One region of the Arvimicrobium flavum genome, then DNA from elsewhere that is predicted to be linked to it. Evidence: predicted binding sites of a transcription regulator. Region 1 holds the regulator's gene; the other holds the start of a gene.
What was found. Region 1 encodes PhoB, which activates phosphate uptake and scavenging genes when phosphate is short. Its sites were predicted from a motif close to TGTCATNNANCTGTCAT; they were not measured.
Positions count from the first base shown of each region.

Region 2: PD284_RS16245 (PhoX family protein) is a predicted target of PhoB. The motif match lies at 10,857-10,873, and genes of this name have one in related genera.

Region 1 covers NZ_JAQGPN010000001.1:1,531,070-1,542,887, forward strand. The annotation lists gene PD284_RS07585 (response regulator) at 1-2,416, shown strand, start outside; gene PD284_RS07590 (PstS family phosphate ABC transporter substrate-binding protein) at 2,619-3,656, shown strand; gene pstC (phosphate ABC transporter permease subunit PstC) at 3,889-5,352, shown strand; gene pstA (phosphate ABC transporter permease PstA) at 5,349-6,665, shown strand; gene pstB (phosphate ABC transporter ATP-binding protein PstB) at 6,686-7,510, shown strand; gene phoU (phosphate signaling complex protein PhoU) at 7,541-8,248, shown strand; gene phoB (phosphate regulon transcriptional regulator PhoB) at 8,266-8,955, shown strand; gene PD284_RS07620 (vanadium-dependent haloperoxidase) at 9,111-10,439, shown strand; gene PD284_RS07625 (CRTAC1 family protein) at 10,442-11,818, shown strand, end outside.
Region 2 covers NZ_JAQGPN010000001.1:3,357,799-3,369,616, forward strand. The annotation lists gene PD284_RS16180 (hypothetical protein) at 1-775, shown strand, start outside; gene PD284_RS16185 (peptidoglycan-binding domain-containing protein) at 790-1,146, shown strand; gene PD284_RS16190 (CTP synthase) at 1,166-2,794, opposite strand; gene PD284_RS16195 (alkaline phosphatase) at 2,916-4,460, opposite strand; gene rpsD (30S ribosomal protein S4) at 4,648-5,265, opposite strand; gene PD284_RS16205 (TIR domain-containing protein) at 5,558-6,487, opposite strand; gene PD284_RS16210 (glutathione S-transferase family protein) at 6,755-7,414, opposite strand; gene PD284_RS16215 (SRPBCC family protein) at 7,411-7,896, opposite strand; gene PD284_RS16220 (ArsR/SmtB family transcription factor) at 7,880-8,224, opposite strand; gene PD284_RS16225 (hypothetical protein) at 8,336-8,725, opposite strand; gene PD284_RS16230 (DUF3008 family protein) at 8,820-9,008, opposite strand; gene murI (glutamate racemase) at 9,086-9,886, opposite strand; gene PD284_RS16240 (RNA methyltransferase) at 9,879-10,754, opposite strand; gene PD284_RS16245 (PhoX family protein) at 10,939-11,818, shown strand, end outside.

The sequences.
Region 1 (11,818 bases):
GGGCGTTCTCATCCATGACCGGGACGACCGCTTCGTCTATGCCAATGAACGGCTCAGGGCGTTCCTCCCCGAACTCGAGCCGGTCTGGAAACCGACGAAGACCTTCCGCGATGCGGCCGAGCTCGGCCACAGCATGGGCTTCTTCCGCAGCAGCGGCGACGCCGCGGTCGACGCGCTCTACGACACAGACCGTGACGCATGGATCGCAGCCTTCATGGCGCGGCATCGCGAGCCGCACGTGACCTTCGAGCGTCGCAATCCGGACGGCCGCTGGTTCCAGGTGACGGATGCGTGGACCAGCGACGGCATCTTCGTCGGGGTGCGCGTCGACATCACCGAGCTGAAGGAGAGGGAAGAACAACTGCGCGCGTCGATGCGCGAGAACGAGGTGTTCCGCAGCCTCATCGACAACCTGCCTGTCGCCATCTACGCCAAGAAGCCGGATCTTTCGACCTTCTACGTCAACAAGACGTGGTCGGATCTCACCGGTGTTCCCGCCGAGTTCGCGATCGGCAGGAACGATGTCGATTTCTTCGGAGCGGAAGGCGAGGTGCTGGCGGCGGCCGACCTGGAAATCCTCGCAACCAGAGAGATGCGGGAGATCGAGGAGACGCTGACCTCGCCGGATGGCTCGGTTCGGCGCCAGCTCGCCCGCAAAAGCACCTTCACCGCATCGGACGGATCGCTCTATCTCGGCGGGTCGACCATAGACATCACCGACCAGAAGCAGCGCGAGCAGGAGCTGCACGACGCGCGCCAGCGCGCCGTGGTGGCCGATCGCGCCAAGTCCGAGTTCCTCGCCAACATGAGCCATGAGATTCGCACGCCGATGAACGGCGTGCTCGGCATGGCCGAGCTGCTCTCGAAATCGGAGCTCACGTCCAAGCAGCGCACCTTCACCGACATCATCGTCAAGTCGGGCAACGCGCTGCTGACCATCATCAACGACATTCTCGACTTCTCGAAGATCGACGCCGGCCAGCTGACGCTCGACCCGGGACCCTTCAACCTCGCCGAGGCGGTCGAGGATGTCGCCACCCTGCTGTCGACCCGGGCGAAGGAGAAGGATCTCGAACTGATCGTACGCGTCCAGCAGGGGCTGCGGGAGGAGTTCGTCGGCGATGTCGGGCGGCTGCGGCAGATCATCACCAACATGGTCGGCAATGCGGTGAAGTTCACCGAGGCGGGGCATGTGCTGATAGACGTCAGCGGCGAGGGCGACTCCCAGACAACGAAGCTGAAGTTCAGCATCACCGATACCGGCATCGGCATACCGCCCGACAAGCTGGAACTGGTCTTCGACAAGTTCAGCCAGGTGGACGCTTCCTCGACCCGTCGTCACGAGGGCACCGGGCTCGGCCTCGCCATCACCTCGCGCCTGGTGCAGTTGATGGGCGGCGAGATCGGCGTAGAGAGCCAGGTGGGGGAGGGCTCGACCTTCTGGTTCACCGTCGAGCTGCCCAACTCGGCAGCCAAGGCGCGCCGGGTCGTGATGCCCATCGACGTGACCGGGGCGCGGGTGCTGGTGGTCGACGACAATGCAGCAAACCGCACGATCCTCTCCGAGCAGATGCGGTCCTGGACCTTCGATTCCTGCGCCGCCGAAAGCGGGCCGGAGGCGATCCAGGTGCTCAAGGCGGTTTCGGGCATGGGCATGGCGGTCGACTGCGTCGTGCTCGACTTCCAGATGCCGGGCATGAACGGCGCCCAGGTGGCGCGCATGATCCGTCAGACTCCCGAATTTGCGGACACGCCCATCGTCATGCTGACGTCCGTCGATCACTCGCAGGCGAACTATCGCGACTTGATGATCGAGGCGCATATCGTCAAGCCGGCGCGCTCGTCGGAATTGCTGGAATCGCTTGTCTCAGCGATACAGAAGCGCCACGCAAAGCAGCGCGGAATCGAGCCTGTGCCGCGGGCGGCGCGGGGTTCGGCGGCGTTGCCCCATGCCGCAGCAAGCCCCGTCCATACCGAGACGCGGTTCGGCGCGGGGCGCGATGCCGAAAAGACAGGCGGGCGCCTCGACATCCTTGTCGCCGAGGACAACGAGGTCAACCAGCTGGTCTTCACGCAGATCCTGCAGGAAACGCCGCACCGGTTCGAGATCGTGCCCAACGGCAGGCTTGCGGTCGAAGCCGCGAAAAAATTCAAGCCGCGCATGATCCTCATGGACATCTCGATGCCGGAAATGAACGGGCTCGAGGCAACCGCCGCAATCCGTGAAGCGGAGGCGGTGACGGGAGACCATGTCCCGATCGTCGGCGTGACGGCGCATGCGCTGAAGGGCGACCGTGAGCGTTGCATCGACGCCGGCATGGACGACTACCTCGCCAAGCCCATCAGCCCCAAGGCGTTGCTCGACAAGATCGCCCGCTGGATCGAGGGGGTCGCCCTGGAGGTTCGATCCGGCTGAGCAAGGGGCAGCGATGTTCGGGCATCGCATAGTGTCACTCCCTGCATGATGAAGATCGGGGCGTCGCAGCATCCGGTCGCCCGCTCACGCGGCCGGAAAAAGAGACACAAATCTGTCATCCAACTGTTACAGAAGGACGTTAGAGCCTGCCCCGGACGCCAAGGATGGCGCCACGAGATACTTCCGAACAGGAGCAGGCCACATGAAGAAGTTCCTCCTCTCGGCGTCAGCCGCGGTCATCGCGGTTGCCGCATCGGCCGGTTACGCGGCCGCCCGCGACCAGGTCCAGATCGCCGGTTCCTCGACCGTCCTTCCCTACGCCAAGATCGTGGCGGAGACGTTCGGCGAGACGTTCACCAACTTCAAGACGCCGGTCGTCGAATCCGGCGGCAGCGGCGCCGGCATCAAGGAATTCTGCAAGGGCGTCGGCGAGAACACCATCGACATCGCCAACTCCTCCCGCAAGATGAAGGAGCAGGAACTGCAGTCCTGCGTCGACGCGGGCGTCAAGGAGATCGAGGAAGTCAAGCTCGGCTATGACGGCATCGTCTTCGCCACCGACGCAGCCGGTCCCGACTGGGCGCTGACGGCGGAAGACGTCTACAAGGCGCTGGCCGCCAAGGTCGTCGTCGACGGCAAGCTGGTCGACAACCCGAACACCAAGTGGAACCAGGTCAACCCGAACCTGCCCGAGTGGGATATCGTCGCCTACATCCCCGGCGAGAAGCACGGCACCCGCGAAGTCTTCGAGGAGAAGCTGCTGATCGCCGGCTGCGAGGCCCTGGGCGGCCCCGAGGCTGCCAAGGCCGACGGCCTGGACGAGAAGGCCGCCGCCAACGCCTGCAAGGCGGTGCGCAAGGACGGCAAGGCGGTTGATATCGACGGCGACTATTCCGAGACGCTCGCCCGCATCGACAGCAACAAGACCGGCGTCGGCGTGTTCGGCCTCTCCTTCTACGAGAACAATGCCGACAAGCTGAAGGTCGCCACCATCGGCGGCATCTCGCCGTCGACCGAAACCATCGCGTCGGGCGAGTATCCGGTGTCGCGCCCGCTCTATTTCTACGTGAAGAAGGCGCACCTCGGCGTCGTTCCGGGCCTCAAGGAGTATGTCGAGTTCTTCCTCGACGACCAGATGGTCGGCCCGGAGAGCCCGCTGGCCGACTACGGCCTCGTGCCGGCCCCGGATCCCGAGCGCCAGGAGCAGCGCGACAACTTCGCCGCCGGCAAGACGATGTAATCAGCGGAAGGCGGGCTGCCAACGCGCGGCCCGCCTTCCCCTTCGCTTGCATACCTCCGAGCCGTCGACCTTGCGCAGACGTCGCCCGGCCACGGGTCTTTTCGCAGGGACAAAGATTTCCGGTGAACGTGTGGAATAAGGCGTTGCCTTCTCCGTTCTGTCTGAGGAAAGAGCCCGACAGGGTCAATTGGGGCGGGTTCGCCTCGCAACGTATCGCGGCTAAGGTGCCTTGATGTCGCCACTGCTCACATCGCTCATCGTGCTTGCGGTTGCCTTCGCCGCCTTCCTGGTCGCACGGACCAGGGCGGCTGCGCATGAAGGCGGCGAGATCAAGCCGCATTCGCGTGCGCCCTATCACGGGTGGTGGGCGTTCCTCCTCAGCGGACTCCCCGCCTTCGCCTTCCTCGCCCTGTGGTCGATCGGCTCCTCGATCTATGTCGAGCGCAGCATCCACACGGCGTTGCCGTCCCACGTCGCCGAATCCGGCGCCAGCGAGACGCTGGCCGTCAGCCTGGTCAGGGGATTGTCGCGGGGCCTCGACCGGCTCGACACGGCTGATCTCGAGCGACTGCCCTCGACCTTTGCGGAGCTGCGGCCAATCCTCGCCGAAAAGGGCGTCGCGCTGGCGCCCGACACGCAGGACTACATGATCCCGATCGCGGTTGAAACGAACCGCAGCATCGACAGATTTGGCCTCATCGGCACGGTAGTCGCGATCTTCCTTGCGCTGGCAGGCGCGGTCATCGGCGTGCGCCAGGTGGCGCCGCGGGCGCGGGCGCGCAACTCCGTCGAGAACCTGATGCTCTGGGGTCTGCTCGGCGCTTCCACCATCGCCATCGTCACCACCATCGGCATCGTCCTGTCGATGCTGTTCCAGACCATCCAGTTCTTCGAGAGCGTGTCGCTCTCCAACTTCTTCTTCGGCACGGTGTGGGATCCGCGCTTCGCAGCGGCCGGATCGGGCGGTTCCGAGGGGCAGTTCGGCCTCATCCCGCTGCTGGCCGGCACGCTCTACATCGCGCTGGTCGCCTTGCTTGTGGCGGTGCCGATCGGCCTGATGTCGGCGGTCTACATGGCCGAGTATGCGACGCCCAGGGTGCGCGCCGTCGTCAAGCCGGCGCTCGAACTCCTGGCCGGCATCCCCACCATCGTCTACGGCATCTTCGCGCTGGTCACGCTCGGGCCGTTCCTGCGCGACCTCAGTGCGGCGCTCGCAGGCGGCTCGCCGTTCATCCAGGCCCAGTCGATATTCACCGCCGGTCTCGTCATGGGCGTCATGCTCATCCCGGTCGTCTCGTCGCTCTCCGACGACATCATCACCGCCGTGCCGCGGGCGCTGCGCGACGGCTCGTTGGGCCTGGGCGCGACCCGCTCCGAGACGATCAAGCGGGTCATCCTGCCGGCGGCGCTGCCGGGCATCGTCGGCGCTATCCTGCTCACCGCCTCGCGCGCCATCGGCGAAACCATGATCGTCGTGCTCGCGGCCGGCGTCGCCGCCAACCTTACGCTCAACCCGTTCGAGGCGATGACGACGATCACCGTCAAGATCGTCAACCAGCTCACCGGCGACCTCGAGTTCAACTCGCCGCAGACGCTGGTCGCCTTCGCGCTGGGCATCACCCTGTTCTTCGTCACGCTGGTGATGAACATCGTCGCGCTCTACATCGTCCGCAAGTACCGGGAGCAGTACGAATGACCGACGTCTCGCTCGGATCGCTCGCCCCAACCGCCGCGCGCCCACGCCGCGACATCGGCATCAAGCGCCGCTACGCCGCCGAGCGCCGCTTCCGCCTCTACGGCGTGCTGGCCGCCTCGGTGGGCCTCGTCTTCCTGGCGATCATGCTTGTCTCGATCATCGCGAAGGGCCACACCGCCTTCTGGCAGACGACGGTTAGCCTTCCGATCTCCTTCGATGAAAAGGTCATCGACCCGTCGGGCAAGCGCGCCTCGGATCCGGATGTGCTGATACGGGCGAACTATCCCAAACTCGCCGAGAACGCGCTGATCGAGGCGCTGGGGATCGATCCCAAGGACAAGGCTGCGATCCGCAAACTGAAAGGCTTCCTGTCGGACGGCGTGCGCGTCCAGCTGCGCAACATCGTCGTCGCGGATCCGTCCGTCATCGGCACCACCCGCAACGTCGACCTGCTCGCCGCCGCCAACATCGATTCGGCCTACAAGGGCCAGATCGACCTCACCGTCGACGAGAAGCGCCGCAAGGTTTCCGACCAGCAGGTTGAGTGGATGAACCGGCTCAAGGCCGAAGGCGCGATGGCCGAGCGCTTCAACACCGGACTGTTCACCTTCGGCGCCTCCAGCCGGCCCGAGACCTCGGGCGTGGGAGTGGCAATCATCGGCTCACTCTATATGATGGGGATCGTGCTTCTGCTGGCGCTGCCGATCGGTGTCGCCGCGTCGATCTACCTCGAGGAATTCGCCAAGAAGTCCCGGCTGACCGACCTCATCGAGGTCAACATCAACAACCTCGCTGCCGTGCCGTCGATCGTCTTCGGTCTGCTGGGTCTCGCCGTGTTCGTCAATTTCCTTGGCATGCCGCGCTCTGCGTCGCTGGTCGGCGGCCTGGTGCTGACGCTGATGACGCTGCCCACCATCATCATCGCCACGCGCGCAGCACTTGCCGCCGTGCCGCCGTCGATCCGATCGGCCGCACTCGGCCTCGGCGCCTCGAAGATGCAGATGGTGTTCCATCACGTGCTGCCGCTGGCGCTGCCCGGCATCCTGACCGGCACCATCATCGGGCTGGCCCGCGCATTGGGCGAGACGGCGCCGCTGCTGCTCATCGGCATGGTGGCCTTCGTCGCCGACTATCCGACGACGCCGCTCGATCCGGCGACCGCACTGCCGGTGCAGATCTACATGTGGGCCAACGAGGCGGAGCGCGCCTTCGTGGAGCGCATGTCTGGCGCCATCATCATCCTGCTCGTCTTCCTCATGGCGATGAACATCACCGCCATCGTCCTGAGACGGAAGTTCGAGCGCCGCTGGTAAGGCTAGGGGAAAGTGACGATATGAACATCATGACCGATACGACCCTCGAGAAAGCCGTGAGCGGCAGCATGGACGAGATGGCCAACGAGCCGATCAAGTTGCGCGGCGAGAAGGTCTGCGTGCACTACGGCGAGAAGCAGGCGCTGTTCGACGTCGATCTGAACGTCCGTGAGAACCAGGTGACGGCGCTGATCGGCCCGTCGGGCTGCGGCAAGTCGACATTCCTGCGTTGCCTGAACCGCATGAACGACACCATCGACAGCGCCCGCGTCAGCGGCAAGATCACGTTGGACGGCGAGGACATCTACGACCGCAACATCGACGTGGTGGAACTCCGCGCCCGCGTCGGGATGGTGTTCCAGAAGCCCAACCCGTTTCCGAAGTCGATCTACGAGAACGTCGCCTACGGACCGCGCATCCACGGGCTCGGCCGCACCAAGGCCGATTTCGACCGCATCGTGGAGTCCAGCCTGCAGAAGGCGGCGCTGTGGAACGAGGTAAAGGACCGCCTGCACGAGCCCGGCACAGGGCTTTCCGGCGGCCAGCAGCAGCGCCTCTGCATCGCCCGCGCGATCGCCGTCAGTCCCGAGGTGATCCTGATGGACGAGCCGTGTTCCGCGCTCGATCCGATCGCCACGGCGAAGGTGGAGGAACTCATCGACGAGCTGCGCCAGAACTACACGATCGTCATCGTGACGCACTCCATGCAGCAGGCCGCGCGCGTGTCGCAGCGCACCGCGATGTTCCACCTCGGCTACCTGGTCGAGGAAGGGGCGACGGACAAGATGTTCACCAACCCCGACGACAAGCGCACGCAGGACTACATCACCGGCCGTTTCGGCTGAGTGGACGCGACTCTAGACGCCGAGGACATCATGGGCGAGCACACCGTCTCCTCCTTCGACGAGGACCTGAAGCATATCCATCAGCTCATCCGCGACATGGGCGAGCATGCCGGCCGGATGGTGCAGGCCGCGACCCGCGCGCTCTTGGCCTCCGACGTGGCGTTGGGGCAGCGTGTCGTCTCCGACGACGCGATCATGGACACCAAGCAGCGCGAGCTGGACGACCGTGCGATCAGGCTGATCGCCCTGCGCCAGCCTATGGCGCAGGACCTGCGCGCCGTGGTCGGGGCCATCCGCATGGCGGCCGATCTCGAACGCATCGGAGATCTCGCCAAGAACATCGCCAAGCGCGTCGGCGCGGTCGGAATGACGGCCATCCCCAAGGCGCCGTCCAACAGCATCGAGCTGATGGCCGCCCAGGTGCTCGAGCAGGTCGAAGGCGTCATCGAACACTATGTCGGCAAGGATGCCGAGGCGCTTGTCCAACTGCGCGTCGACGACCGCCAGATCGACGCCAAGTATACCGCGGTGTTCCGCGAGCTGCTGACCTACATGATGGAGGACCCGCGCAACATCACGGCCTGCACGCACCTCCTGTTCTGCGCCAAGAACCTGGAGCGCATCGGCGACCATGTCACCAACATCGCCGAGAACGCCTATTTCGTGATCACCGGCAGGCAGTTGCCGCTCAACCGGCCGAAGCTCGACGAAACGTCGGCGTCGGCTCTCGCCGACTGAAGCTGCAGGACAGGCCGATGATTGCTCCCAAGGTCATGGTGGTGGAGGACGAGGAGCCGCTGTGCGAACTCCTCCGCTACAATCTGGAGGCCGAAGGCTACCAGGTCGAGGTCGTCACCCGCGGCGACGAAGCCGAGCTTCGCCTGCAGGAGAACGTGCCCGACCTGCTGGTGCTCGACTGGATGATTCCGGCGGTGTCCGGCATCGAGCTCTGTCGCCGCCTGCGGATGCGGCCGGAGACGGAGCGGCTGCCGGTCATCATGCTGACGGCGCGCGGCGAGGAGAGCGACCGCGTGCGCGGCCTCTCGACGGGCGCTGACGACTACCTCGTGAAGCCGTTCTCAACGCCCGAGTTCGTGGCGCGCGTGCGTGCGCTGCTGCGCCGCGCCAAGCCCGAGGTGCTGTCCAGCGTGCTCAAGGTCGGCGACATCGTGCTCGACCGCGAATCCCATCGGGTCTATCGCAAGAAGACCGAGATCAAGCTCGGCCCGACAGAGTTCCGCCTGCTGGAATTCATGATGCAGCATCCCGGCCGCGTCTTTTCCCGTGGCCAGCTCCTCGACAATGTCTGGGGCGAAACGATCTACATCGATGAGCGGACGGTCGACGTTCACGTCGGGCGGCTGCGCAAGGCTGTCAACAATGGCCGCATGCCGGACGTCATCCGTACCATCCGCGGCGCCGGCTACGCCATCAACGAGGCGTAGCGGGTAGGTGGCCTCGGGCGAAAAGTTGCCCAAGAAACAGCTATCCTGGAACTGACGAACTGCGAGTTCGCAGTGGCCGCAACCGCCTTGTCCGAGGCGGGTGCGGCATGCTTACCTGAGGCCTTCGTACGACGGGAACCTGGGGGAGGGTGCACGTGGAGGTAACGCGCCGAACGGTTGCGGTGGCGATCGTCGCGACGATCGCGTGTCTGGCCGCGCGTGTCCCCGCCGCCATGGCTGCGCCCCCTGCTTCCCAGCCCCAGCCCATCATCTTCGCCTGGAACCGTCTCGTCCTCGAACTGGTGCGGCACACGCCGACCTATTCGCCCCCGGTCGCCAGCCGGGCGCTCGCCTATCTCGGAGTGACCGCCTTCGAGGCGATCGCCGGCGGCTCGGCCGGACTGCGCTCCCTGGCGGGCCAGCTAAACGGGCTGCAGCCCGTTCCGGCGCGGGAGAACGGCGCGGCCTATGCGGACGCCGTGGTGGTCCAGGCGGCGATGGCGCATGCCGTGCGCGAGCTCTTCTCCAACACCGGACCGACCGGCCTACGCGCGCTGAAGCTGGTCGAACGGAACCTGCATTTGGCCGCAGCCTCGGGCGTCGCCGAAGATGTCGCCGGCCGCAGCACCGCCTATGGCCGGGCGGTGGCCGAGCACATCCTCGCCTGGTCGCGCACGGACGGCGGAGCGACCATCGAGAACATGGGCTTCCCCTACGAATACAAGCTCACGGAAGGGCCGGCGCACTGGGTGCCGACGAGCCTGGTGGCGCAGCAGCAGCTGCCGCTCCTGCCCGACTGGGGGAAGGTGCGCCCCTTCGCGATGCCGAGCGGTGCGGCCTGCGGCATACCTCCTCCGCTCGAATACAGCGAGGAAGAGACCTCGCCCTTCTATCGGGAGGCGCTCGAGGTCCACGACGCGGTGAAGGGGCTGACGCCCGAGCAGCGCGCCATCGCGCGGTTCTGGTCGGACGACCCGATGCTCTCGCCCACGCCGCCCGGGCACTGGATCTCGATCGCCCTGCAGGTGCTGGAGGGCGAGGGCGCGGACGCGGAGACCACGGTGGACGTTCTGGCTCGCCTCGGCATCGCCATGGCCGACGCCTTCATCGGCTGCTGGGACGCCAAGTTCCGCTACGACCTCGTGCGGCCGCTCACCTACATCCGACGGGTCATCGATCCAAAGTGGGAAGCCCTGCTCAACACGCCCCCATTCCCGGAGTATCCCAGCGGCCACAGCACGCAGTCGGGCGCCGCCGCCACCGTGCTCACCGATCTCTTCGGCACGGACTATGCCTTCGAGGACGCGACCCACAGCGCCGACGGGCTAAAGCCGCGCAGCTTCCCGAGCTTCTGGGCAGCAGCCGAGGAGGCCGGCATCTCGCGCCTCTACGGCGGCATCCATTTTCGCGACGCGATCGAACGGGGCCTCGACCAGGGCCGCTGCATCGGCGCCTATGTCAACGCACTCGACACGCGGAAATAGCCATGCGTCGGTTTCTCGTTCTGCTGTCGTCGATGTCGGTGCTCGCCGCGGAAGCGCGCGCCGAGGAGGCGCCCTTCGTCATCCCGACCTTCGTGGAGGAGACGGCCAGCGCCGGCATCGACAGCGTCTATGCCGGCGACTGGGAATACATGGTCGGCGGCGGCGCAGCCACCTTCGACTGCAACGATGACGGCTATGCGGACCTGCTTCTGGCAGGCGGGGAGACGCCCGCGAAATTCTACCGCAACGCCAGCAAGCAGGGCGGCGCGCTCCGCTTTGAAGCAGAGGCGAGCGGGCTCGAGCTGGACAAGGTCGCGGCCGCCTATCCTCTCGACGTCGACGGCGACGGCCACACAGACCTGGCGCTTCTGAGGGTAGGCGAGAACGTCCTTATGCGCGGCTTGGGCGGCTGCCGCTTCGAGCGCGCCAACGAAACGTGGGGCTTCGACGGTGGGGACGGCTGGTCGACCGCCTTCGCCGCCACCTGGGAGCGCGACGCCGAGTGGCCGACGCTGGCGGTCGGCAACTACATCGACCGCACCCAGGCAGTGCCGTGGGGCTCTTGCACGGACAACTGGCTACACCGGCCGGGCGTCGCCGACGGGGAGCGCAGGAAGTTCGCCGCGCCGTTGCCGCTCACGCCCAGCTACTGCGCGCTCTCCATGCTGTTCACCGACTGGAACCGCTCGGGCACGCCGAGCCTGCGCGTCTCCAATGACCGCGAGTACTACAAGGGCGGGCAGGAGCAGCTCTGGCGCGTCGAGCCGGGCAACCCGCCCGTTGCGTATGGCGCAGGCGACGGCTGGAAGACGCTGCGCATCTGGGGCATGGGCATCGCCAGCACCGATCTCGACGGCGACGGCTACCCCGAATACTTCCTGACCAGCATGGCCGACAACAAGCTGCAGACCTTGTCCGCCGTGCCGACGGAGGGCGCACCGCAACCCGACTATAAGGACGTCGCCTACGCCAAAGGCGTCACCGCGCACCGCCCCTATATCGGCGACGACCTGAAGCCGAGCACCGCCTGGCACACGCAGTTCGAGGACGTGAACAATGACGGCCGCGTCGACCTGTTCATCGCCAAGGGCAATGTCGCCGAGATGCCGGACTTTGCGGCCAAGGACCCCAACAACCTCCTGCTGCAGCGCGCCGACGGGACGTTCGAGGAAGCCGGCGACAGGGCCGGCGTCGCCAGCACCGAGATCTCGCGCGGGGGCGCCCTCTCCGATTTCAACTTGGACGGACTGCTGGACCTCATCGTCGTCAATCGCGGGGTGAGCGCCCAGGTCTGGCGCAACGCCAGCGTCGGCGCCGGGCGCTGGCTGCAGGTCGAACTCAGGCAGTCTGGACCAAACCGGGACGCCATCGGCGCATGG
Region 2 (11,818 bases), 1.8 Mb from region 1:
GCTTATCGAGTTAACGCTGACCGGCATGCGCATCGAGATGACCGCCCTCGATGCGCGGGAAAGGCTGCCCTCAGGCGCCCTCGAGCCTACTCCCCGTCTCATCCTCGCGGTATCAGTCAAGGAGCATCACACCCGCACGTTCGCCGTCTGCTACCTGTTCGACCGCGTCAACCGCGACACCGGCCGCCGCCTGGGTTTCGGTCGCCATTTCGAGGACGTGAGCACCATCTGGCTGGACCAGGCGAACTTCACGCTGACCAATGTCGACGGCCACAATTCGAGTTCGGACTTTGCGCGCACCCTGATCGTGCCCGGCTCGCTGGGGGCCGTTCTGGATGTCGAGAACAATGCCAACATCCAGATGATCGTCGATGCATTCGATCTGCGCTTTCCCGGGCTCTTTCATCAGCACCACGCCATTGTCTTCGCCTCGCCCGTGCCTGTCCGCTCGCAGGGGCTGCTGCGCGACGGGATCGCCGTGAAATTCCGGCGAACCTTCGACCAGCGGACGTTCAGCATGATCTTCATCCCGCCCCACACACAGGATGACGTGCTCCGCCACACGATCGCGCATGAAGTCGGACATTCCCTTGGTCTCGGCCACGTCCCTGAAAAGATTCCCGACAACCTGCCCCAGGACGCGCCGATCCTGCGGTTGGTGGATTCGCACAACATGATGTTCCCCAACAACGTCCTGCTGTCGAACCGGCTGAATGCCTCGCAGATCGAACTCGTCCATCTGCTCGGGCCCCAGTTCCGCGAACTGAACATCTGAAGGAAGGCGATGCGATGCCGCTGCAGTCCAAAACCTTGTCGGGCGACGAAAGGCTCGAAGCGTGCCTGGTCCAGGACAGCGCCCATCTGACCAGGGGCACGACCGGCGAAGCCGTGGCAAAGGTCCAGGCGGCGTTGATCTTTCTGGATGACGCCGCAATCGACAGGGACGAGCTTCTTGCCGAGACATACGGCCCGTCGACGGCGGCAGCCGTCCTCGCCTACAAGACCGCACGCAAGATCATCAACACGTCATATCAGCAGACAGCGGACGAAATCGTCGGCAAGATGACGATCAGGGCGCTCGACGACGAGTTGCTCATCGCCGAGGCGCGCCCTCCGGGTTCTCCGCGCGGGTTCCTGTGCGCCTGAGACGGCGCGACAGCCCCGGTCACACCAGACGTGACTGCTCCACCGCCGCTTCGATGAAGCTGGCGAACAGCGGGTGCGGCTCGAACGGCCGGCTCTTCAGTTCCGGATGGTACTGCACGCCGATGAACCACGGATGATCCTGATATTCGACCGTCTCGGGCAGCACGCCGTCAGGCGACATGCCGGCGAAGACCAGGCCGCAGGCCTCAAGCCGCTCCTTGTAGTCGATATTGACTTCGTAGCGGTGACGGTGGCGCTCGGAGATGGCCGTGCCGCCATAGATGTCGGCGATCTTGGACCCGCCCTCGAGCCGCGCTTCGTAGGCGCCCAGCCGCATGGTGCCGCCGAGGTCGCCGGCTTCCCGGCGCTTCTCAAGCATGTTGCCCTTCAGCCATTCGGTCATCAGACCGACGACCGGCTCATCGGTCGGGCCAAACTCCGTCGATGACGCGTTCTCGACGCCGGCCAGGGACCGGGCCGCCTCGATGCACGCCATCTGCATGCCGAAGCAGATGCCGAAGTAAGGCACCTTGCGCTCACGCGCGAACTTGGCCGCAAGAATCTTGCCCTCCGACCCGCGCTCGCCGAAGCCGCCCGGCACGAGGATGCCATGCACCTTTTCGAGGAAGGGCGACGGGTCTTCCTTCTCGAAAATCTCGCTCTCGATCCAGTCGAGTTTTACGCGGACCTTGTTCGCCAGACCGCCATGCGACAGCGCCTCGATCAGGGATTTGTAGGCGTCCTTGAGGCCGGTGTACTTGCCGACCACGGCGATCGTGACCTCGCCTTCGGGGTTGTGAATGCGGCTCGCGACTTCCTGCCAGCGCTCCAACCTCGGCTTCGGCGCAGGATCAATGCCGAATGCGGCCAGCACCTCCGAATCCAGGCCTTCCTTGTGGTAGGCCATCGGCACATCGTAGATGTGGCCGACGTCGAGCGCCTGGATCACGGCGCTCTCGCGCACATTGCAGAACAGGGACAGTTTCCTGCGCTCTTCCTTCGGAATGGCGCGGTCGGCGCGCACAAGCAGAATGTCGGGCGCAATGCCGATCGAGCGCAGTTCCTTGACGGAATGCTGGGTGGGCTTGGTCTTCAGCTCGCCCGCCGTCGGGATGTAGGGCATCAGCGTCAGATGCACGTAGACGGCGTTGTTGCGCGGCAGGTCGTTGCCAAGCTGGCGGATTGCCTCGAGGAACGGCATCGCCTCGATATCGCCCACCGTACCGCCGATCTCGCAGAGCACGAAGTCGTACTCCTCGTTGCCGTCGAGGACGAAATTCTTGATCTCGTCGGTGACATGCGGGATCACCTGCACGGTGGCGCCGAGATAGTCGCCGCGGCGCTCGCGCTCGATGATGTTCTTGTAGATGCGGCCGGTGGTGATGTTGTCCTGCTGGTTGGCGGAGCGGCCGGTGAAGCGCTCGTAGTGCCCCAAGTCGAGGTCAGTCTCCGCACCGTCGTCGGTGACGAACACCTCGCCGTGCTGGTACGGGCTCATCGTGCCCGGGTCCACGTTCAGGTATGGATCCAGCTTCTTGATGCGCGCGCGGTAACCGCGCGCCTGCAGGAGGGCTCCAAGAGCCGCCGCTGCAATGCCTTTGCCAAGCGAGGAAACCACGCCGCCGGTGATGAATACATATCGCGCCATGGGAATCGGTCCTTAACGCCGCGGAGTTGATTCCGCCAGCGGAAAACACCGATCCGAGTGCTTTTCCAAGGCTGCGGGAACAGCGACCTCGCCGCTATTCGCATGCCCTAACGGCAGGCGCCTACTTCTTGGCTGCCAGCCGATCGCCGATCTTCGAGGCGTAGTTCATCACGTGGAAGGTGTAGTTCTCCTCCACCGTGCCCTGGAAGAGATGCGCCCAGGGGCCGATCGCATAGATGCCGAGATCCTCCCCGCCATGCGTCTCGCTGCCCAAGGGCACCAGCGAAGGCTGCACGAAATCGGGCTTCATGGTTTCCTCGGAGGTCAGCATCGGCCGTTCGGTCGGCTTTTCCGCGCCGCCCGGCCCGTTCGCGAAACCGATGGTCGTGTATGTCTTGCCGTCCTTGCCGTAGATCGGCTCGTCGTCGACCCCCACCGATACGCCGAGGATCGGGTTGCCTCGCTTGGCGTAGCCGGAAATGGTCAGCGTGTGGCTGTGGTCGCCGGTCACCACGATCAGCGTCTCTTCGAGGTTCACCTTGCCCAGCACGGCCTTGACGGCCTCGTTCATCGCCACCCCGTCCGACAGCGTGCGGTAGGCGTTGGATTCATGGCTGGCGTGGTCGATGCGCCCACCCTCGATCAGCAGCACGTAGCCTTCCGGATTGCGCGACAGGATGTCGATCGCCTTCTCCGACATCTCCGCCAGCGAAGGTTCGCCCGCCCCATCTCCGGCACGATCATGCTCGTATTGCATGTGAGACGGTTCGAACAAGCCAAGCAGATGGTCGATCTTGGCCGAATCGATGGCGGCGAATTGCTCCTTGTTCCAGACATAGGCGCCCTTCTCGCCATACCGGTCGAGCCAGGTCTTGGTCAGGTCCTTGCCGTCCTTGCGCTTGGGCTTCTTCTTCTCGTTGCCCGGGTACTCGGGGTCCTGGGCGGTTTCCGGCAGGAAGTAGGCGCGACCACCTCCCAGCGCGACCTCCAGTCCGTCGCCATACTTCATCTCGACCAGTTGCCGCGCGATGTCGGTGCATCCAGCGCTCAAGGCTTCCGCGGGCATATTGGCGTCGGCTTCCCAGTCGCGATTGGCGATGTGCGAGTAGGTGGCGCCGGGCGTCGCATGCGTCACCCGCGCTGTGGTGATCGCACCGGTCGCCATGCCGATCGTTTCGGCCATCTCCCAAAGAGTGGTCACATGCTTGGTCTTTTGATCCTCACAGGAATCGAGCCTTGCCGTGTGGTCCAGTCCCATCACATCGTTGATGGTCTTCACCCCTGCGGTCATCGCCACGGCGCTCGGCGCCGAGTCGGTGATCTGTGCGTCCGCCGAATAGGTCTTTGATGCGGCCAGATAAGGAAACGCCTCCCAGGCCAGCACATTCGATTCGCCATCGACGCCGCGCTGCTGACCCTCGAAGATGCGGGTGGCGGTGACTGTCGAGAAACCCATGCCATCGCCGACGAATAGAATCACGTTCTTGGCGCGGTTGGTGTTTTTCTGCTGTCTCAGGATAGCGCCGAGCGCTGCGTCGGCCTGCTTGTAGTAGGGGTCGTCGCCCTGGATCAATCGGGCGTCCTCGGCGAAGGCGCCCGCCACGCCGGCCGTCATCCACGCCAGCGCTGTCAGCGCGTGCGCCGCATGCTTCCGCTGCATTCTCATTTGCTCTCCTCCCCACCGGGCCCGTTTCGCAAATAAAGATTAGCCTGCTAACAATCTCATACAACAGTGAAAGACTGGCAATTGCAAGCCGAAACGGTGGCGGAGCGATCGCCATCGGCGTCAGCGATAACCGCAAACGAAAAAGGCCGCCCGGAGGCGGCCGATTTGTACTGCCGTGGGTGGCAGATCAGCGCGAGTAGAACTCGACGACCAGGTTCGGCTCCATCTGCACCGCGTAGGGCACGTCCGACAGAGCCGGCACGCGCGCGAAGGTCGCGGTCATCTTGTTGTGGTCGGCCTCGATGTAGTCAGGCACGTCGCGCTCGGCGAGTTGCACGGCTTCAAGAACCATGACGAGCTGCTTCGACTTCTCGCGAACCTCGATCACGTCGCCGGGCTTGCAGCGATACGAGCCGATGTTGGTCCGCTTGCCGTTGACGTTGACGTGGCCGTGGTTGACGAACTGACGGGCCGCGAAAATGGTCGGCACGAACTTGGCGCGGTAGACGATGGCGTCGAGGCGCGACTCCAGGAGGCCGATCAGGCTCTCCGGCGTGTCGCCCTTGCGGCGGTTCGCCTCCTCATAGGTCTTGCGGAACTGCTTCTCCGAAATGTCGCCGTAGTAGCCCTTGAGCTTCTGCTTGGCGCGGAGCTGCAGACCGAAGTCCGACATCTTGCCCTTGCGGCGCTGGCCGTGCTGGCCCGGGCCGTATTCGCGCTTGTTGACCGGGGACTTCGGGCGGCCCCAGATATTTTCGCCGAGACGGCGATCGATCTTGTATTTTGCGGATTCGCGCTTGCTCATCGCATTCCCTTTCAATCATACGAACCCGGACCTCGCGGCCGGGCGAAGGAAACGCGCCCTCCTCTGGCCTCCTTTTCCGAGACCTGACAGGATCTTCCACGCACGCTTTGCGGAAAGATCCACGGGACACGTCAATGACAACACCGGACCTCACGGCCCGGCGTTGGCGGCGAGATAGGGGAAACAGCCGCCGATGTCAACGGCGCGCGAGACACCCGGAAGCTCCCAAATGCCCCCGTCTGGCTGGCGGACACATATCCGGGAGCCATCGTTCGCAGCTCTGCGGACAGGATCAGGCGTTCCTGAAGGCTTTCCAATGCGCCAGCTGTTGTGCGATCAGCGCCACTCGCTTCTGGTCATCACGACCATCCAGTACGCCTACGTCGTCTGGATGGGCGCGCCACCACACGCCAGCCGTCCGAGTCGTCATGTGAGGTTCCGAGTCCGCACGGATCGTGAAGAACCCGTTTGCGCGGTCCTCGGTTTCCAGCCGAATCTCGCCTACTCCCTCCAGTTGCGGCGCGTTCGGGTCCAAGGGCCGCTCTCCCTTCCAATAGAAGAAGACGCCTGCTGGTCCTTCCCTCTCCCTGACCGCCTCGCTCCAGTATCGCGCAGAGAGACGTCCATCCTCTCGCCACGCCCGACCCGTCAGATCGAGAGCGCCAGTACGATCGCGCGAGATCTTCAAAAGGCTGACGGCATCGGGCTCCCTGGCGGTGCGCTCCGTCAAGGAAAAGTGCCACCATGAGCCTTCGATGCGCGCAACGCGACCCTCGTTCTCGATTGCTTTGCGGATCTTCTGGTTGACCGCCTTCATCTCGGACGGCGTCATCTCGCCGGGATAGCGGACGCATGTGAGGCCAAGGAGGTCGCTCGGAAGCTTTGCCCCGCTTGCGTGGAGGATGAAGGTTCGACGCATCCCCAGGACGCCGCCGAATAGCCCGGCCTCGAACACGACATTGTCGCGCGGCGACGCCTGACCCGGACCTTGCTGGGCAGAAGCCGCTGGGGTGCTCGTCGTCCAGTCGTCCTGGGCGAAGACGAACGCCGCGAAATCCACCTCCTGGGTGAGTTCAAGCAGGCGCTCCAGCGTGGAGGTGCCGGGATTGAAGGATGTCGTCCACGGTTCGACGCGCGCAATGTCGCCGAGGCCACGCGTCAATGCCTGTAGCAGCTTCTCCTGTTTTCCGGACGAACCCAAAAAAAGCCGAGGCTTATCCATCGGCGTCTCCAGCAAAACCCCAGATGACCAACACGTCGCGACTTGATTGTACCAAGCTGAGGCCGGATGACCATTGAATTCACTCGGCTGACAGCTCGATAGGCGACGGGATGCATAATCCGTCACGCTGCCCCCGGCAAATCGGTCGGCTTGGCGAGTTGGCAGGGGACCGCATGCAAAAGAGCGGTCCCGCCGGGAAGGTCGAGCGCGGCATGTTCACTGCCGCTCTCGACCACAGCAGCCTGCCATGATTGGACGCACCCGAATTCAGGCCGCCTGACGATCCGGCGCATGCGCCTCGAAGGCGTCCAATTGCCCCTTCAACGCACGCTGGAAGGCCGGGCGCGCCTCACAGCGCTCCTTGTAGGCCTTCAGTTTCGGGTAGCTGTCGAGCAGGTCCGTATGGCGCAGGATGCGCAGCACATGCGTCATCATGATGTCGCCGGCGGTGAAGCCGCCATCCAGATACTGCTTGTCGTCCAGCCAGGTTTCGAGATCGTCCAGGCGTGAACGGAGAAACGCCTCCGCCTGCGGACGCCGCTCCTTGGCCCAGGCTTCCTCAGGATGGAACAGGTCGATGACGGCGAGTTCCTGGACGAAAGGCTCGATCGAATTGAGCGCCGCAATGACGTTCTGCGCGACCCGCGCCCTGCCCGCGTCGTCGCGCGGCATCAGTATATCGCTTTTCCCGGCGATGTGCAGCACGATGGCGCCGGATTCGAACAGGACCAGTCCCTTGTCCTCCAACACCGGGACCTGGCCGAACGGCTGCATGGCTCGGTAGGCTGCCGATTTCTGGTCGTCCGTGTCGATGAGGCGGACCTCATAGGGTAGCCCGGCTTCCTCCAGCGCCCAGCGGACCCGCAGGTCGCGCACCAGTCCCTGCGCCATCAGCGGCACCCACTTGAACGCGGTCAGCGTAATCATGCGGCTTCTCCCTTCGCCAGCTTCTCGACATAGTCCTGTTCGCGATCGAGGCACTCGTTCCAGCCGCTGACATGGCTGTCGCGGGACTCGACCGACTTGAACGGCGTCTGGTGGAAACTCTGCACGGTCTTGCCGCCTGCTTCCCGGAAGGTGACGGTGATCAGCGTGTCCATGCCCGGTTCCGCGGGCGTCCCGTCCCAGGCAAAGCTGTAGACGATCCGCTTGTCCCGTTCGATCTCCTTGAACTCGCCGCCCATCCAGTTCTCCCCGTATTGCTCGCTCGCAATACAGGCGCGCCACTTGCCGCTGGGGCGGAAATCGAGGTCCAGATGTGTGCAGGTAAAATCCTTCGGTCCCAGCCAGCGCATCATGTGGTCGCGGCTCTCCCAGATTCGGAAAACCAGCGACACGGGCGCATCGAAGGTGCGTTCGATCAAAAGCTCGTCATCACGCAACTGCTTGCGATCAGTGCTTGCGTCCATCGTCATCTCCTTTCGTGAGTTCCGCGAGGTAGGCATCCATCTTGTCGAAGCTGCCCTGCCAGAAACGCCGGTAGCTCTCGAGCCAGTTGTCGACCGCCTTCAACGCCTCCGGTTCCAGCCGGCACGGCCGCCATTGCGCCTCGCGGCCGCGGGAGATCAGCCCGGCGGCCTCGAGCACCTTCAAATGCCGGGAAATCGCCGGCAGGCTGATGGCGAAGGGTTTTGCCAGATCATTGACCGTCGCCTCGCCTTCGGAGAGCCGCGCCAGGATGGCCCGGCGGGTCGGATCGGCGAGAGCCGAAAGCGTCGACGATAGCTCATCGTGCATTATTTTACCAGCTTGTTATTTAACTGCATTGCTAAATACAGGAGGAAAATGCCGCCGTCAAGCAGGCAGCTTGGACGCGACCAGCAGTCGTCTCCGCCACGTTCGGGGTCCTCACCACCAGCCGAAGCCGAAACCCGCTAGGTATACACCGACAAGTACGACGACTGCGCCGCCGCCCAGATACAGCGGCGGTCGATTGACGGCTTCCAAGACGCTCTCAATGGCGTCGTCAGGCAGCAGCAGGAAGAGCGCGCCTTCAATGACGGCGATCCAGCCGAGCAGCGAAATGATGGCGGCGGGCGTCGGCGACCAGACATTGTGGCCAAACACGAGAAACAGGCCGGCGAACAGTTCTATGACCGACATCACCGTCCGCAGCAGCCGCTCGCGTCCGTAGGCGCCGAACACGGGGACGAAATAGCGCCGCCGCAACAAGATGCCGGCGCCCATGATGACAAGGGCAACACCCAGAACCTTGGCGAGATAGAGGCTTAGCTGCATGGTCGGCGTTGCCAGCTGCCGTGCGGACCGACGCGAGGGACGACCTGCACGAAGGTGCGGATGCGCGACTATACGGCAGCCTCGCGGCTTTCGCTCAATCCTTCTTCACGTGCTCGGGTTTCCCCTTGCGCTTGGTTTCGGCGAACTCCTTGAGCTGCTTCTCGCTCATGGACTCATACATCTCTTTCGATGCGCCCTTGAGCTCGCTCTTTTCGGTATCGCCGCGCTTGGCGGAAAGGGCGGCGCCAGCGGCCTTCTGTTGCGCCTTGGACTTGGCAGGCATCGGCTGATCCTCATGACATTGACCATGCCGGAGAACGCCACGCTTCGGATGCGGTTCCGTCGCGAGAAGGATGGACCTTACGCCAGGGTGAGGCCGAACCCCTGCAGCAATCGCTGGGTGGCGAAGTCGACCTTGCCCGACGTGAAGAAGGCGAGGTCGCGCATGTCGCTCGACGGAGAGGCCTCGCTTCGCGGCCGGATCTCGCTGAGCAGCGAGGCAGCTCGCCTGGCGATCGCTTCGGCTGGATCAAGCCAGTCCACCGGCCACGGCGCCGTCTTGCGCATGCGGTTCACCAGGAAGGGATAGTGGGTGCAGGCCAGCACCACGATGTCGGTGCGCTTGCCGTCCTGCTCGATGAAGCAGGGGGCGATCTCCGCCCTCACCGCCTCCTCGTCGACAAAACGGTCACGCATGTAGATTTCGGCAAGCCGGGCGAGTTGCGTGCTGCCGACCAGCCTCACATGGCATTTCTGTGCCCATTGGGTGATCAGGTCGCGCGTATACTGCCGCTTGACCGTGCCGGGGGTCGCCAGAACCGAGACCAGTCCCGAGCGGGTGCGTTCCGCAGCCGGCTTGATCGCCGGCACGGTGCCGACGAAAGGAGTGCCGGGATAGGTCTCGCGAAGGGCTGCGAGCGACAGGGTGGACGCCGTGTTGCAGGGAATGACGGCAATTTCCGGCTGGAATCGCTTCAGCAGGTCGCCGAAAAGTTCGATGATGCGGGCGTTAAGCGCCGGCTCCTCCCAATCGCCATAGGGAAATGCCGCGTCATCGGCGACATAGATGAAGCGGCGGTCGGGCATCAGCACCCGCGCCTCGCGCAGCACCGTGAGGCCGCCGATGCCAGAATCGAACATCAGCACCGGCCGATCAGACATTCGTTTCGTTTCCGCCGCTGGAGCCATCTTCGGGCGCAACGTCTTCTCCATGCGCCTCGCGGTCGGCTTTGGCCTTCCGTTCCGGATAGCCAGCGCCGCGCGGCTCCTTCGGCGAGAAATAGTCGAGCGAGGCGACGACGCCGCGCAGCACCTTTATCTCCGCCTCCGAGAACCCGGGCCTGGTCAGCACGGCGCGCAGATTGTCGACCATCTTGGGCTTCTTCGGCTTGGGCCGGAAGTAGCCGCGCGTGTCCAGCGCCTCTTCCAGATGATCGAACAGGCCCTGCAACTGCACCTTCGGCGCGGGGGGCATCTCCGGACTGCCGAACGCCGTGTCGGTTTCGCGCTCGAGCCCCGACTTCATCCACTCATAGGACATCAGCAGCACCGCCTGCGCGATGTTGAGCGAGGCGAAGGCTGGATTGACCGGAAAGGTCACGATTTCGTCCGCAAGCCCTACCTCGTCGTTGTAGAGACCGAACTTCTCGCGGCCGAACAGAACGCCGACGCGCTCGCCTGCAGCGAATCGGCTGCGCAGGCCCCTGCCCGCCTCGACCGGCCCGCGCACGGGCTTGAAGTTGTCCCGCTCGCGCGCCGTCGTCGCCATCACGAAGTTGAGATCGGCGATTGCGGAGGGCAGGTCGTCGAAGAGCCTGGCATTGTCGATGACATGGTCGGCGCGACTCGCCGCCGCGCGCGCCTTTTCGTTCGGCCAGCCGTCGCGCGGCTTGACCAGCCTCAGCTCGGAGAGGCCGAAGTTCGCCATGGCCCTCGCCACCATGCCGATGTTCTCGCCGAGCTGTGGCTCGACAAGAATAATGGCCGGTCCTTCTGTCAGCATCGTGCGGTCGCGGTCGGTCCCAGCCATTTCAAATCCAGTGTCGATGAGGCGCCGCACCGTAAAACGTTCGCGGCCGGCAAAATCAAGGCGGGCATCCCAAATGGGGAAGCCATTTCTGAATCACCGCACCTTCATCTGCCTGTCAAACAACGCCCTTATCAAGCCGCCCGACAAGCCACGCAACGCGAAAAGCATGACGGAGCGACAAACGATGGACGACCACACCCAGCGCAACGACCAGAATTTTCCGACCAGCCAGCTGGAAGCCGCCGACGGCCCCGGCCGCAACCCTACGCACAACCTGACGATGGGCGAGATCATCTCGGCGCGGTTCTCGCGGCGCGGGCTTCTCAAGGGCGCGCTGGCGGTGTCGGCGATCTCCACGACTGTCGGACCGATGGCGTTGATCGCCGCCGACACGGCGCGCGCCGCCACGGCAGCATCCGCCTTCGCGTTCCCTGAAGTGGATGCGGGCGTCGACGCCGATCATCACGTCGCGCAAGGGTATGACGCGGACATCCTGCTGCGCTGGGGCGATCCGATCTTCGCCGACGCGCCGGAGTTCGATCCCGTCAACCAGACCGCGGATACCCAACGCCGCCAGTTCGGCTACAACAGCGACTATGTCGGCTATGTCCCGATGCCAGGCGCCGAAGATCCCAGCAGCCACGGCCTGCTGGTGGTCAACCACGAGTACACCAACGAGCACCTGATGTTCCCCGGCATCGTCAAGATCGTCGACGGCAAGCCCGAGGTCGCCGCCGCGGACCAAGCCCGCGTCGACATCGAGATGGCCGCGCATGGCGGCTCCATCGTCGAAATCCGCAAGGCGGAGGGCAAGTGGCAGGTGGTCAAGGACTCGCCCCACAACCGTCGGATCACCGCCGACACGGAGATGGCGATCAGCGGCCCCGCCGCCGGTCACGACCGCATGAAAACCGGCGAAGATCCTGCCGGCCGCAAGGTGCTGGGCACGCTCAACAACTGTGCCGGCGGCGTCACCCCGTGGGGCACCTACATCATGGCGGAGGAGAATTTTCACGGCTATTTCGTCGGCGAACTCCCGGCGGACCACGCCGAAGCCGCGAACT